2 regions of the Cupriavidus sp. FW305-F7 genome follow, and region 2 is predicted to be linked to the other one. Evidence: predicted binding sites of a transcription regulator. Region 2 holds the regulator's gene; the other holds the start of a gene.

Region 1 (6,421 bases), on a different contig from region 2:
GGCGGGCGCCGCGGCCGGGTCGAACGCAACCACGCTGTTCAGTGCAGCATCGGTCGACGACACGCGCATGGTGGCTTGCGTTCCGGTCTTGTCCGACGTCAATACCAGGCGGTATGGGCTGGCGCTGCCGTCATTGACGATGCTGGCGGTCACCCCGATGCCGGCCTTGTTGATGGCATCGCGCATCCCTTCGAGGGAAGAATCCGCGGGGATGGTGACCTTCTTGGTGGTAGTGGCGGCGCCACCGGTGGCCAGCGCTTCGCCGAAGTCGAACACGAGCTCGCCGCCGCCGATCGCGGCCTTCTGGTCGGCAACGTTGCTGCTCACCAGCGACTGCGCGGTGGCCAGCGTGTTGACAGTAATGCTGTAGCTGCCAGGCACGGCGTTGGCAGCGGTGGTGACGGTCATCACGTCCGTGTTGCCGACGCTGGCCTTTACGGCGCCGAAGGTGGCAGCATCGGACAGCTTCTTCGCCGCGCCCTGGTAGGCATCCAGCACGCTTTGCACCTGACTGTAGGCCGACAACTTGGTCTGGTAGCTCTTGGCCTGCGCATTGATGGCGTCAAGCGGTGCCTGCTCGGCCTTCTGCAGCTGGTCCAGCAGATCGCTCAGTTGCAGGTTGGAACCGATGCCGATGGAGGAGATCGTTGCCATATTATTGTCTCGTCTTCAACTGATATTCAGGGCTCAGGCCGCGTGGTTGATGAACAACCCCTGCAGCTTGTCGATGGCGCGGGCAATGCGCAGCACCTCTTCGGTGGGCATCTGCCGGATCAGGTCGCCGGTTTCCTTGTCGATCACCTTGGTGATGACGCGGTGCGTGGCGTCGTCGATCTCGAAGCGCAGGCCGATGGTGGTGGTCTTGAGCGCGTCGACCAGCTCGCCGATGGCGGCGCTGGTTTCCAATCCCTGGGCGGCTTCTGTGTGGTCGCTGGTTACGGCACGATCCTGTCGCTGCGTAGCCTGGCTGGCCATGGTGGTGGCGCCGCCAGACGGCATGGCAACGGCTAAGCCTTCGGCTGGCATCCGCACGGTAAAGGGGTTCACTGTCGGGGGAGGCGCCATCGAATACTCCGTCCGGGTTGGGAGGGTTCAGTTCCAGGAGAAACGCTTTGCAGGCAGTCGGGCTGCCTGCGAAATGCTCCTCGGGCAAAAAGGCCGGGCCTTGCGGCCCAGCCTTCTTGCGCGTTTCGCCGACGCGATTAACGCAGCAGCGACAGCACGCCTTGGGTGGTCTGGTTGGCTTGCGCCAGGACCGACGTACCAGCCTGTTGCAGGATGTTCGCGCGGGTCATGTTCGACACTTCCGTTGCGTAGTCAGCGTCCTGGATGCGCGAGCGCGACGAGGACAGGTTGGTCACGGTGGTGCCCAGGTTCGAGATGACGGAGTCAAAACGGTTCTGGACTGCACCCAGCGAGCTGCGCAGGTCGTCGACTTGCTTCAGCGCGGCGTCGATCTTCTTCAGCGCGTTGCCGGTGGGAACGCCCGTGAATTCGGCCGTGGGGGTGGCGCCGCTCAGGGAGATCGTGCCAACGGCCACGTTGAGCGTGGGGGCTGCACCGCCGTCGACCAGCGTATTGGCAGCGACGTAGTTCTTGCCCTGCACGGTGACGTAGCCCGTGGCAGCGCCTGTAGCATCGTTGGCAACGCGCACCAGTTGGTCTTGCAGCGTGACGGCGGCGCTGATGCCATTGGCGGTGTCGTCGAACGCAACATCGGCTTCGTTGAGCTTCACGGCCCCGGTGGTACGGTCGACCGAAGCGGCAAAGTAGTCGTCACCAGCCTTCACGACGAACTGGCCCGAGTTCGCACCGGCAGCCGTCTTGACTTCGTGCAGTTCGAGGTCCGCTGCGGCGAAGGTCTTGCCGGTTGCGGCGTTGATCTTGGTGACGTCGCCTGCAGCGAAGCTCACGTTGAACGAACCGGTACCAGCGGCAGCGTTGATCGTGGTGATCTTCGGGCCAACGTCCAGCGAGTTCTTGGCCACCGAGAAGCCGCTCAGGCCCAGCGTGGTCCTGTCGATCTGCTTCAGATCGATGGAGATGGTTTCGCCGTCGTTGGCGCCAACCTGGACGGACAGCTTGTTGCTGCCGGCCAGAACCTTGACGCCGTTGAAGTCGGTCTGTTGCGACGTACGGTCGATTTCAGACAGGCGCTGGTTGATTTCATCCTGAATCGACTTCAGGTCAGACGACGAGTTCGAACCCGTGGCCGCCTGGACCGACAGTTCACGAATACGTTGCAGGTTGTTGTTGACTTCGGTCAGCGCGCCTTCCGTCGTTTGTGCCAGCGAGATGCCGTCGTTGGCGTTGCGCTGGGCTTGCGTCAGGCCGCGGATGTTCGAGGTAAAGCGGTTGGCGATGGCCTGGCCGGCGGCGTCGTCCTTGGCGCTGTTGATGCGCAGGCCCGACGACAGGCGCTGGATCGCCGTGTTCAGCGACGATTGCGACGTGTTCATGTTGTTCTGAGTCATCAGAGACAACGAATTGGTGTTAATGACTTGCGCCATGGTACGACTCCTATATGCAAAGTTTTGGGCATTCCGGCTAGTGCCGTAACGTTGGCGGCCTGCTTTGCAGGGCGTAGAGTGCCTCCGTTGCTTGGGTTATCGACCGGGCAAGGGAAAGGTTTAGAGTGATCTCCGCGATAGTTTCGCGGGGTGCCGGCAGGGCGGGCGGAGGCCCGGCGCGGCAGGGGGCGCCGGAGCGGGAAGGCGTGTGGGGCGGGCGTTGGCCTAGCGGCGCTTGCGGGTGCGGGGGATGTAGATCGGCAGGAAGTCCGGCGCCGGGGCCGGATCCGGTGCCACCACCGGCGCGTCCGGCGCATTGGCCAGCGTGACCAGGCAGATGGCCCGCTTGTAGACCACCGTGGGCCGGATGTCGTCCGGCTGCCGGCCAAGCAGCACCACGTAGTCGTCGGACGCCAGCACGAGGCCCTGCAGTCGCGCGCCGTTGGACAGGTGGACGATCACAGGCGCCTGGCTGGTGCTGTACGCTGCAAATTGCTGGTGCTGCAGTTGCTTTCGGCTCGGTGACCTGGGCCGGGTTTCCTTCTTCTTCACAACGACTCCGGAAGAGCCCACTAGGGTTCTGGCGGCTGATAATGGTCCGTTGGCCGGCGGCTTGGGGTGCGGCGCGGCCAGGGCGGCAGGGGAAACATCCGCTCTCGGTAGCTGCGGCGTCGCCGGTTGGTGCTGCCAGAAGAGAAGGGGAATACTTCGGGGCTGAGAGTAACAAAGTTCTACAAGCGTTGACGAACCGCGCGCCAATTCGGATCTAGAGTCTTTGCTCTATAAAATGTGTTGCTCTCGAAGCTTGGATATTGTAACAGATTGTGCGCTGCCGCATGCTGCGGCGAGGGATGCAGGCCGGCAGGCCCGGTGTGGACGGGGCCCGTGAGGAAATTGCCAGCCCATGCGAAAAATGCCCTGATGTAGCGTCAGGGCCCAAATTATCAAAAGTGCGCAAACGATCTCATATCGCATGAGGGAATCCCCTGATAGAAACGGGATTTACACCTCATGTAAGCGCGTTTATATTCTTGGCAAGAGCCTTTCGGCTCGAGCAGTCCTGGAAAGCCTACGAGCACCCCGCGCGTAGGCTTCTTTTTTTGCCTGCGTCGTTTGAATCGCGCTCTGTGGCGCTGTGGCTGGTGCGGCTGGTAAATCCGACCGGCCGTTCGGAATGCCGAGGCAGATTTAACGCCACTTTCGCGGCGCGCAATCCTCCGAAATGCGAGGGTTTTTGCCGCCAATTCTCATTTCCCTTCAAGAAGTGTCCGCTGAACGCCGATAGCCGGCGCGGCCCTCAGCCGGCCGTGGTGGCGGTGCCGCGGGCCACGCGCCGCCGTGCACGCGCTGCCAGGCCGGCGCCCAGCACCCAGCGAAGCGCCGGTGCCAGCACATGCATGCCCGCGAGTGCGGCCGGGCGCCGTATCGAAGGGCCGTCCAGATCGAGCTGGTGCCGTGCCCACGGCGGCAGGAGGGCGATGCCGCCGTGGGCCATGATGCGCACCGCCGGCTGCAGCAGCGGGTTGGCCACCGGCATCTTCCGCACCAACCGCACCACTTCGCTGGTGCGTTCGCTGGCCAGCAGCGCAGGCCGCATGGCCTCAAGGTAGGCCGTGACTTCGGCGCGCGAGCGCGGCACGTCGGCCGCGCCCAGCATCTCGGCGATGCGCGCGACCTCGTCGTAGTAGCGATCCTGCTCGGCGCTGCTCAGTGGCCCGACATAGCGCAGGTAGCCAGCCAGGAAGCTCGAGACCTCGGCCACGTGCACCCACGTCAGCAACGCCGGATCGGAGGCTGCATAGTGCCGCCCGTCCGGAGCCACGCCAATCACGCCGGCATGGATGCGCCGTACGCGCCCGATCAGCGCCATGGCATCGGCACGGCTGCCGTAGGTGGTGCCGGCGATGAACTGCGCGGTGCGCCCCAGGCGCCCCTGCATGTCGGTGCGAAAGCTGGAGTGGTCCCAGACCCCGGCCAGCGCCAGCGGATGCAGCGTCTGCAGCAGCAGCGCGCTGACGCCGCCCGCGAGCATTGCCGGAAAGTCGGCGTGCACGCGCCAGCAGACCGCGTCGGGCCCGAACAGGCCGGGATCGCCCGGTGGGTTGTCGTAGTCGAGGGTCAGGCCGGAATTGCTGCGGGTCAGCGCGCGCACGTGCGCGCCAGCGCGCTCACGCAGCCTGGTGGAGAGATGGTTCAGCGGCCCGCGTCCTGGCTGCGCAGGGCGGCCGGCGGCGGGGTCGGTAAAGCTGGACAAGGCCGGTGGTGCCTGGATGGGGAAGTCAGGGCCAGCATACACGGGATGCGGGACGATGTGCGCGCGGTCATGCCGGTGCGCTTGCCGCAAAAAGGGCCGGAGCCCCCTTGCGGGAGTCCCGGCCTGCCAATCTCCGGCGTATGCCCCTGCGGCCGCACCGCATGTTGCTGCCGCACATACCCGGAAAGCTGCCTGTTGTCGTGGCTGTCGCTGGTTACGGCTGGCGTTGTCCGCCTTGCTGGCCACCCTGGCCGCTTTGCTGGCCGCTGCGTTGGCCACTTTGCTGGCCCGGTTGCGAGCTGCCGCGATCCTGCTGCTGTTGTTGGTCCTGCTTGCGGTCCTGGTTACCCATCTGACCGCCGCCTTGTTGTTGTCCCGGCTGTTGCTGGCTGCCGCGTTGGCCAGATTGTTCCTGCTGCTTCTGATCCTGCGGCTTCTGGCCCGACTGCGATTGACCCGGCTGTTGCTGCTGTCCCATTGCTAGCTCCTTGACGCGGCGAACTGCCGCGTTCCCTGATTCGCAATCGCCGTGCCAAGCATGGAAGGACCCGGGTGCCGCCGGCATCGGCCTGTAGCGCGCGATGCAGCACACCGTGCGGCGGGCGCTTTTACAACGGGCGGCCCGATTTACACACCCTGGGTCCCGTCAGGGACGCCTGGCGCGGCCTGGCCGGCAGGTATGGAGCTTGCTGAAAAATGGCTTACCAGTGGTTCCGCGTGCCAGGCAAGGCACGGCAGCGGATGCGCTGGTGACCCGAACAGGAGGCAGCCATGCGTTTTTCCCGAATCCCCGCGCGCACGGTGCGGATGGTCTGTGTTGCTGCGGCGCTGGCGGCGGCCGGCAGCGCGCTGGCGCTCGACAAGAGCGGCCTGATCTTGGTTGCGGCGGACAATACCCCTGCGGCGCCCGTCAATTCCGCGCCGGGCATGCCAGGCCGTGCCGACCCTGACCGGGGCGCCGCCTCGGACATGAGCGTCGACAAGACCAAGCGCGCCGTCGAGGACAGCGCCATCACCACCAAGATCAAGACCAAGCTGCTCACGACCAAGGACCTCAAGTCCACCGCCATCCATGTGAAGACCCAGCAGGGCACGGTCGACGTGAGCGGCACGGTGCCGAGCCAGCAGCAGCACGACATGGCGCTGGACGCGATCCGCAGCGTCGAGGGCGTGACGTCGGTCAATGACAACCTGAAGGTGTCGTCGCGCTGAGACATTGCTCCCTCTCCTGCAAGCGGGAGAGGGAGAACCCCATCGGGATTTGGCGAACCGCAGCGCCGGCCTAAGCCGCGTGCTTCCTGCGCGTAGTGCCTGCACTCTTGCGCGCGGCCGGCGCGTGCGACTCGCGCTTGGCCGGTGCGCGCTTGGTCTTGGCGGCAGTGCTGGCGCCCTTGGCAGGCGGGGTCGCAGCCCGCTTTGCAGCGGGCTGCTTACTGGCGGCGGCATGCCGCGCAGGGGTCTTGCGGCGCGCGGGCGCGGCGCCTTCCTTGTCTTCCTTGCCGCGCTGGCCCAGGCTCTGGCGCAGCAGCGCCACCATGTCGATGACCTTGGCGCCCTGGCGCGGCGCTTCTTCCTCTGCCGCAGGCGGGGTCAGCTGGTGGGTCTTGCCGGAATCGATCTTTTCTTCGATGCGCGCCATCAGGTCGTCACGATAGCT
Region 2 (6,421 bases):
GCCGCACGCCGCAGCCGATGCAGCACACGCTGTGGTTCGCCGACCGCGACGGCATGCCGCTGGCCGCCACCGTGACCTCGACCGGCCGTGCCGGCCAACCGCTGGGCGAAGCCGAGTCCGATGCCGCCAGCCTGCGCGCCGCCATGAGCGCCGCGCGCAAGGTGGTCAACCTGATTGATGCCATACCGTCCGCCGCCATGCTGGCACGCTGGCAGCAGGCCGGCGAGCGCTGGGTGGCCAGCGCTCGCAAGACCGCGCGCGTAGTCAGCGCCGGCGCCGCCTGGAAGCTCGATGCGCTGGCCGACACGCTGACCTTCCACGCCGTCGGCGAGGACACCGTGCGCGAGCGTGAAGCCGTGCGCTGGCTGGCCAGCGCCGAAGTGCGCGTACCGGACAGCCCGGTGCGCGGCAAGGGCACCCCCGAAGGCGGCATCGATGCCTGCCTGGTGGTGGCCCGCCTGGCCGACCGCGCCACCGGCGAACTGCTGGATACCCGTTACCTGCTGTGCGACCCGGCGCTGGCGCAGGAGGCCGCGCAGGTGGCGCGCTGGGCCTTGTGGACCGACGCAGCCGATGCGCGCCTGCGCACGCTGCGCCACGCCATCGACCACTTCGCCCAGGACGCCGAAAGCGGCCACGCCGCCGGCGCCGCGCTGGCCGCGCTGCAACTGGGCCTCTCGGTGCTGCGCCTGGAACACGCGCCGACCGCGGCCGCGCCCGCCTTCCTCGCGCGCCTGGCTGGCCGCACGGCGCGCCAGGGCGCGCCGGTGCCGGGCACGGTGCTCAATGAAGGCATGGGCCGCATGCTGGCATTGCTCGACGTGCTGGAAAACTATCCGGGCCGCGGCACCGCCGTGTCCGCTGAAGCCATGGAGGTCCTGCAGTGAGCGCCCTCGCCATGGACCAGGCCGAGAGCCTGCGCCGGATGCTGGCGCCGCGCACGACGCGCCGTATCGCCGTGGTCGCCAGCGAAGGCGGTGCCGGCGCGACCACCGTGGCCCTGGGCTTATCGCACGCGCTGGCCATGCAGGGCGAACGCGTGCTGCTGGTCGACGAAGACGCTGCCGCGGCGCGCGCCACGCGGCTGTCCGGCGCCAGGCCCGCCGGCACCCTGGCCGATGTCAGCGCAGGCCGCCTGCCGCTGGAAGCTGCTGCAGGCACCGGTCCCGGTGGCGTGCTGTCGGTACTGCCGGCTGGCCGGCCTGTGCCGGGCAGCGCCTTGTCGGCTGCTGCCGCGAGTGGCTTTCGCAGCGTGCTGGTGGATGCCGGCGTCGATGCCGACGGCGCGCTGTCGCCGCTCGCGGGCGGCGCGCACAATGTGCTGATCGTAATGCGGCCTGAGCTCGCGTCGATCACCGCCGCCTACGCCTGCATCAAGCGCCTGCATCACCTGTATGCCTGGCGCCAGTTCCACCTGATCGTCAACATGGCGGCGAGCGAGGCCACGGTGCAGGCAATCCTGCGCAATCTAGCGCGCACGGCCAGCCAGTACCTGGGCGTCGAGGCGTTGTGCGCGGGCTGGTTGCCATCCGACCCGCTAGTGGCGCGCGGCGTGCAACTGGGGCGCTGCGTGGTCGAGGCGTTTCCGGCGGCGCCGGCCACCACCGCGCTGCGCCGCACCGCCGGCGGCATCGGCGCCTGGCCGCTGCGCGCGGACGCGTCCGCCCCCGTGCCCGCAGCCGCAATGGCGTGAGCCTGCCAGTCATGCCATCTCACCGAACCAGACCCTGAGCCAGCCCCCGCCCACGTTGTGGCGGTCCAGCAATCCAGCATTCACGAGAATTGCACCATGTACACGATCCAGGGAAAGCTCGAACAGGCCGATGTGGTCAAGGCGCATGCACAGCTGGTGCGCCGCATCGCTCTGCAACTGGCCGCCAGGCTGCCTGCCAGCGTGCAGATCGACGACCTGATCCAGGCCGGCATGATCGGCCTGCTGGATGCCGCCAAGCGCTATGAAGACACCCACGGCGCGCGCTTTGAGACCTATGCCAGCCAGCGCATCCGCGGCGCCATGCTTGACGAGGTGCGCGCCAACGACTGGCAGTCGCGCAGCCTGCGCCAGTTCACCCGGCGCATCGAGCGCACGCAGCGAGGGCTGGAGCAGAAGCTCGGGCGCGCGCCGGTCGACTCCGAAGTGGCCGAGGCCATGGAGATGGCGCTGGACGAATACCAGTTGCTGCTCAATGAGGTCTATGGTTGCCAGCTACTGCACTACGAGGATTTCGAGCGCTCCGGCGAAGAAGACTTCCTGGACCGGCACCTTGGCGGCAGCGATGACGGCAACCCGCTGACCGTGCTGATGGAAAGCGGCATGCGCGAGGCGCTGATCCGCGCCATCGACCGGCTGCCCGAGCGCGAGAAGCTGGTGCTGTCGCTGTGCTACGACCAGGAGCTGAACCTGCGCGAGATCGGCGCGGTGCTCGATGTGACCGAGTCGCGCGTGTGCCAGATCCGCGGCCAGGCGATCACGCGGCTGCGCAACCAGTTGCGCGGCTTGCTGTGATGCAGAGGATGGGCCGCGCCGCGCGCGGCGCTTGCTGCCTGCTGGCTGCCGTATCGGCCTGCGCCTGGGCCGCCATCGAGGGCGGCACCCGCCACGCCTGGACCGGATCGGTCAACGGGCCGGCACTCTACGGCCGCGGACAGCGTGCTGTGTCGCCGCCGATCCTGCCCATCGGCGTCTTGCCGCAGTCAGAAGGGGTCATCACGTCGGTGCGCTGGCGCTACAGCTTCGCCAAAACCCCACCCCTGGAACTGCAAGCCTATCTCTGCAATGCCCAGCGCTGCGTGCTGCTGCCGCAGGCGGAAGGCAAGACCGATGCGTTCTTCGGGGATGATGCCACCAAGGGCTTTGTATTCGCGTTCCGGGTGCCGGGGCAGGGTAGCCTGGTGCCGGTGCTGCAGGGGCGCAGCAATGAGTTGGTGGTGGGGTTTCGGTAGGAAAGAACGGAACATCAGGCGAGAGCTTCAACCCGCTGCCAGACTCACCCCACCCGCTCCAGCCGCAGCCTTCCCATCCTTCCCATACAACCCCGCATCCCCGCCACTATGCTGGCGCAGCGCCTGGATGGCTTCGCGGGTGAAGTCGAGGTGGGCGTTGACGACGGCGCCGTTCAGGGCGTTGCCGTCGCGCGCGGTGCGGGCGGCGAAGATCAGCTGGCGCCAGGCGTCGGCCACGGCCGGGTCGACCTGGCGGCCGAGCAGCTGGCCTTCGGGGCCGGCGCGCAGGCCCAGCGTGCCCATCTGGGCTTCGCGGGCCTTGAGCTGGCGGGACAGGGCCTGGCCCAGTTCAACCTTGCGCGTCAGCAGTCCGCTCAGGGACTGGAAGTCGCCCCGCTTGAGGGCGTCGCGCTCTTCGGCGAGGAGTTGGCCGAAGGCCTGGATGCCTTCGGTTTCGCGCTGCAGGGACTGGATCAGGCTCTGGTTCATTTGGGCTAGCGGGGTTCGGCCTGGCCAAGCTCGCGCAGGGTCGCGAGCAGGCCGTCGGCAATCTTGCCCGGGTCGATCCTGATCCGGCCCTCGGCGATGGCCTGGCGGATCTCTTCGACCTTGGCGGTGTCGATATCGTCGTCCGTGGGCTGCATCAGGCGGGCGCTGATGTCGCGTACCTGGGCGGCCAGCGGGCTGACGCTCAGGCCGGCGGACGGCGCCGCGGCGCTGGCCGGCGCGGCCTGGGGCCGGGCGGCGGCGTCGCCCGCGGGGGCGTCGGCGGGCCGGGACGAGGCGGTGTGGTTGATCTTCACGGGGCGTTCCTTGCTGGTTTCCTATGGCATTACGGTCGCGCCGGCGAATTCTTTAGGGCGCTCGCCCCGATTTCGCCGCGCAGCGGTTTCGGCGGCATTTTCGCATGCCGCTTGCCACGGGTTTCCAGTCTTTTGGCCACGATCAAGGCACTTACGGTGGGCTACTGCAGCACCACGGTGTCGCCGCTGCGTACCAGCCCGTTGACCACCTGGCCGCTGCGCAGGCGTACCTGCACGGTGTTGCCGGTGGCGGCATCGGCCAGCACCTTGCCTTCGCTGGTGATCTGGAAGGCATCGCCCTCCACGGCCACGGTGACGGTCTGGCCCTGGCGCACGGCGATGGCCTTGCGCAGCAGGTCGGCGCGTATCGGCGAGCCCGCGGCAATACGGTTGGCGGTGACCGCGCCGGCAAGCTGCGCCGGATCGGTGATCACCGCGCGTGGCAGCGTGCCCAGGTCGCCCTGGCGGACTTCGATATCGGCCTGGCTGACCGGCTCGCCCGGGCCCAGCGCGCGTGCGGCGACGTAGTAATCAGTCAGCACCGACACGCGCGCCTGCATGTAGCGCACCCACGGCCGCTCGCCGCCGCAGCGCACGCCGACGGAGACGCGGCCCCACGTCGACGTGCCGGCGGGCAGGAACGGGTCGGGCGCAAGGCAATCCGGCGCGCGGCCGCCCGAAGGCGGCGCCACCTGCACGCTGACCTTGCCCGGCAGGCCGGCGGTCTGCTGCAGCAGGAAGCGTTCGACGGCAACGCGCGCGGGGTCTTCGGCAAAGGGGCTGGCAGCGGGGTTGCCTGCATAAGCAGCCTGCTGCTGGCCGTGCGCGGCCGGCGCCTGCATGGCGACGGGCATGACCTGCGCCGGCGCGGCACCGGCGGCGGCCGGCCCAAGCAGGCAGGCCGCCAGCAGGGCTTGCGCCAGGCTGCGGGCGTTGCGGCGATTCTGTTTCATCTGGACTTCCCGGCAAGGACGGCACGGCATGGATGGCATGCCTGGCGCACCGCCCCGTGACTGGCCGCGCGCCCGTTTACATCTGTCATCGGGGTCCCATTGTAGGCAGCCCCTCGCGCGAGGGCAGGCCGAAATGCATGGATTTCCCGTCCTTATTCATCCGATTGGCGTGACAGGTCGCCGCCTAAGATGGCAACCCTGAAGAAGGTCGTTCGCTCCGTTCATGTGAGCAGGGAGATGCCAGATGATTGACAGACTCGACGCGGCACTACGTTTCCAGCAGGAAGCGCTGAGCCTGCGCAACCAGCGGCAGTCGGTGATTGCCTCCAACATCGCGCACGCGGACACGCCCGGCTACAAGGCGCGCGACTTTGATTTTTCCAGCACGCTGGCGCAGAGCGTCGAACGCGGCCACCGCAATGAAGGCATGTCGCTGTCCACCACCTCGATACGCCATCTGCCCGCGCAGGCCCCGGGGCGCGAGGAATTCGACCTGGCCTACCGCATCCCGCTGCAGTCCAGCGTCGACGGCAACACCGTGGAAATGGATACCGAGCGCGTGGCCTTTGCCGACAACGCCGTGCACTTCGAGTCCGGCCTGACGGTGATGAATTCGAAGATCAAGACCATGCTGGCCGCGATCCAGCAATAAATCGAGCAGTAAGGGAGAGAGCGCATGCCGGCAATGAACATCTTCGACGTCGCGGGCTCGGCCATGGCCGCGCAGTCGCAGCGCATGAACGTGACCGCCTCCAACCTGGCCAATGCCGACAGCGTGGTCAGCCCCGACGGCCAGGCCTATCGCGCCAAGCAGGTCGTGTTCGGCATGGCGCCCACGCCGGGGCAGACGGACATCGGCGGCGTGCAGGTGCGAGGCGTGTCGGAAGACCCGTCGCCGCCGCGCATGGTGCACAACCCTACGCACCCCATGGCCAATGCCCAGGGCTATGTGGTGATGCCCAACGTCAACCCGGTGGAAGAGATGGTCAACATGATCTCGGCCTCGCGCTCCTACCAGGCCAACGTGGAAGTGCTCAACACCGCCAAGAACATGATGCTCAAGACGCTGACGATCGGCCAGTGACAAGCCCCGGCCTGTATCGGCAACGCCTCCACCCGCACGCAGACAACGAACCGACATGACAACCACCTCCGCGGTAGGCAGCAACAGCAACACCCAGGGTATCAACGATGCCCTCAAGAGCGGCAGCGCCAGTGCGTCCGAGCTGCAGAACAACTTCCTGACCATGCTCGTCACGCAGATGAACAACCAGGACCCGCTCAACCCGATGGACAACGCGCAGCTGACCTCGCAGCTGGCGCAGATCAGCACGGTCAGCGGCATGCAGACCATGAACGCCACCCTGTCGCAGTTGCTGTCGCAGGTCAGCGCCAGCCGCGCCATGGACTCCGCGGCGCTGATCGGCCATACCGTGATGGTGCCGGGCAAGCAGGTGTCGGTGGCAGGCGGCGTACCGGGCAAGTTTGGCCTGGACCTACCGTCGACCGCGGATGCGGTCACCGTCGACGTGCTCGACAAGGACGGCAACGTGGTGCGCACCATCGACATGAAGGGGCAGACCGCGGGCGTGCACAACGTCGCATGGGACGGCAAGAACAACGCCGGCGCGGCCGTGGCCGACGGCGACTACACCTTCAAGGTGACCGCCACCGCCAACGGCACCTCGGTGCAGCCGGTGGCGCTGGTCTACGGCAAGGTCC

What was found. Region 2 encodes FliA, which starts transcription of late flagellar genes. Its sites were predicted from a motif close to CTAAAGTTTNNNNNNNNNNNGCCGNTA; they were not measured.
Region 1: the regulator FliA is predicted to act here: its motif matches at 2,608-2,634, upstream of AC3WL8_RS03645 (FliC/FljB family flagellin).

The regions. Positions count from the first base shown of each region.
Region 1 covers NZ_JBYSYC010000003.1:60,033-66,453, forward strand. Annotated here, with positions in the region: gene fliD (flagellar filament capping protein FliD) at 1-654, opposite strand, end outside; gene AC3WL8_RS03640 (flagellar protein FlaG) at 688-1,065, opposite strand; gene AC3WL8_RS03645 (FliC/FljB family flagellin) at 1,203-2,510, opposite strand; gene AC3WL8_RS03650 (RNA chaperone Hfq) at 2,736-3,062, opposite strand; gene AC3WL8_RS03655 (oxygenase MpaB family protein) at 3,808-4,764, opposite strand; gene AC3WL8_RS03660 (hypothetical protein) at 5,000-5,248, shown strand; gene AC3WL8_RS03665 (BON domain-containing protein) at 5,536-5,976, shown strand; gene ku (non-homologous end joining protein Ku) at 6,047-6,421, opposite strand, start outside.
Region 2 covers NZ_JBYSYC010000001.1:269,101-275,521, reverse strand. Annotated here, with positions in the region: gene flhF (flagellar biosynthesis GTPase FlhF) at 1-887, shown strand, start outside; gene AC3WL8_RS01250 (MinD/ParA family ATP-binding protein) at 899-1,693, shown strand; gene AC3WL8_RS01245 (RNA polymerase sigma factor FliA) at 1,790-2,506, shown strand; gene AC3WL8_RS01240 (flagellar protein FlhE) at 2,506-2,943, shown strand; gene AC3WL8_RS01235 (flagellar protein FlgN) at 2,971-3,432, opposite strand; gene flgM (flagellar biosynthesis anti-sigma factor FlgM) at 3,438-3,746, opposite strand; gene flgA (flagellar basal body P-ring formation chaperone FlgA) at 3,908-4,699, opposite strand; gene flgB (flagellar basal body rod protein FlgB) at 4,944-5,351, shown strand; gene flgC (flagellar basal body rod protein FlgC) at 5,376-5,783, shown strand; gene flgD (flagellar hook assembly protein FlgD) at 5,839-6,421, shown strand, end outside.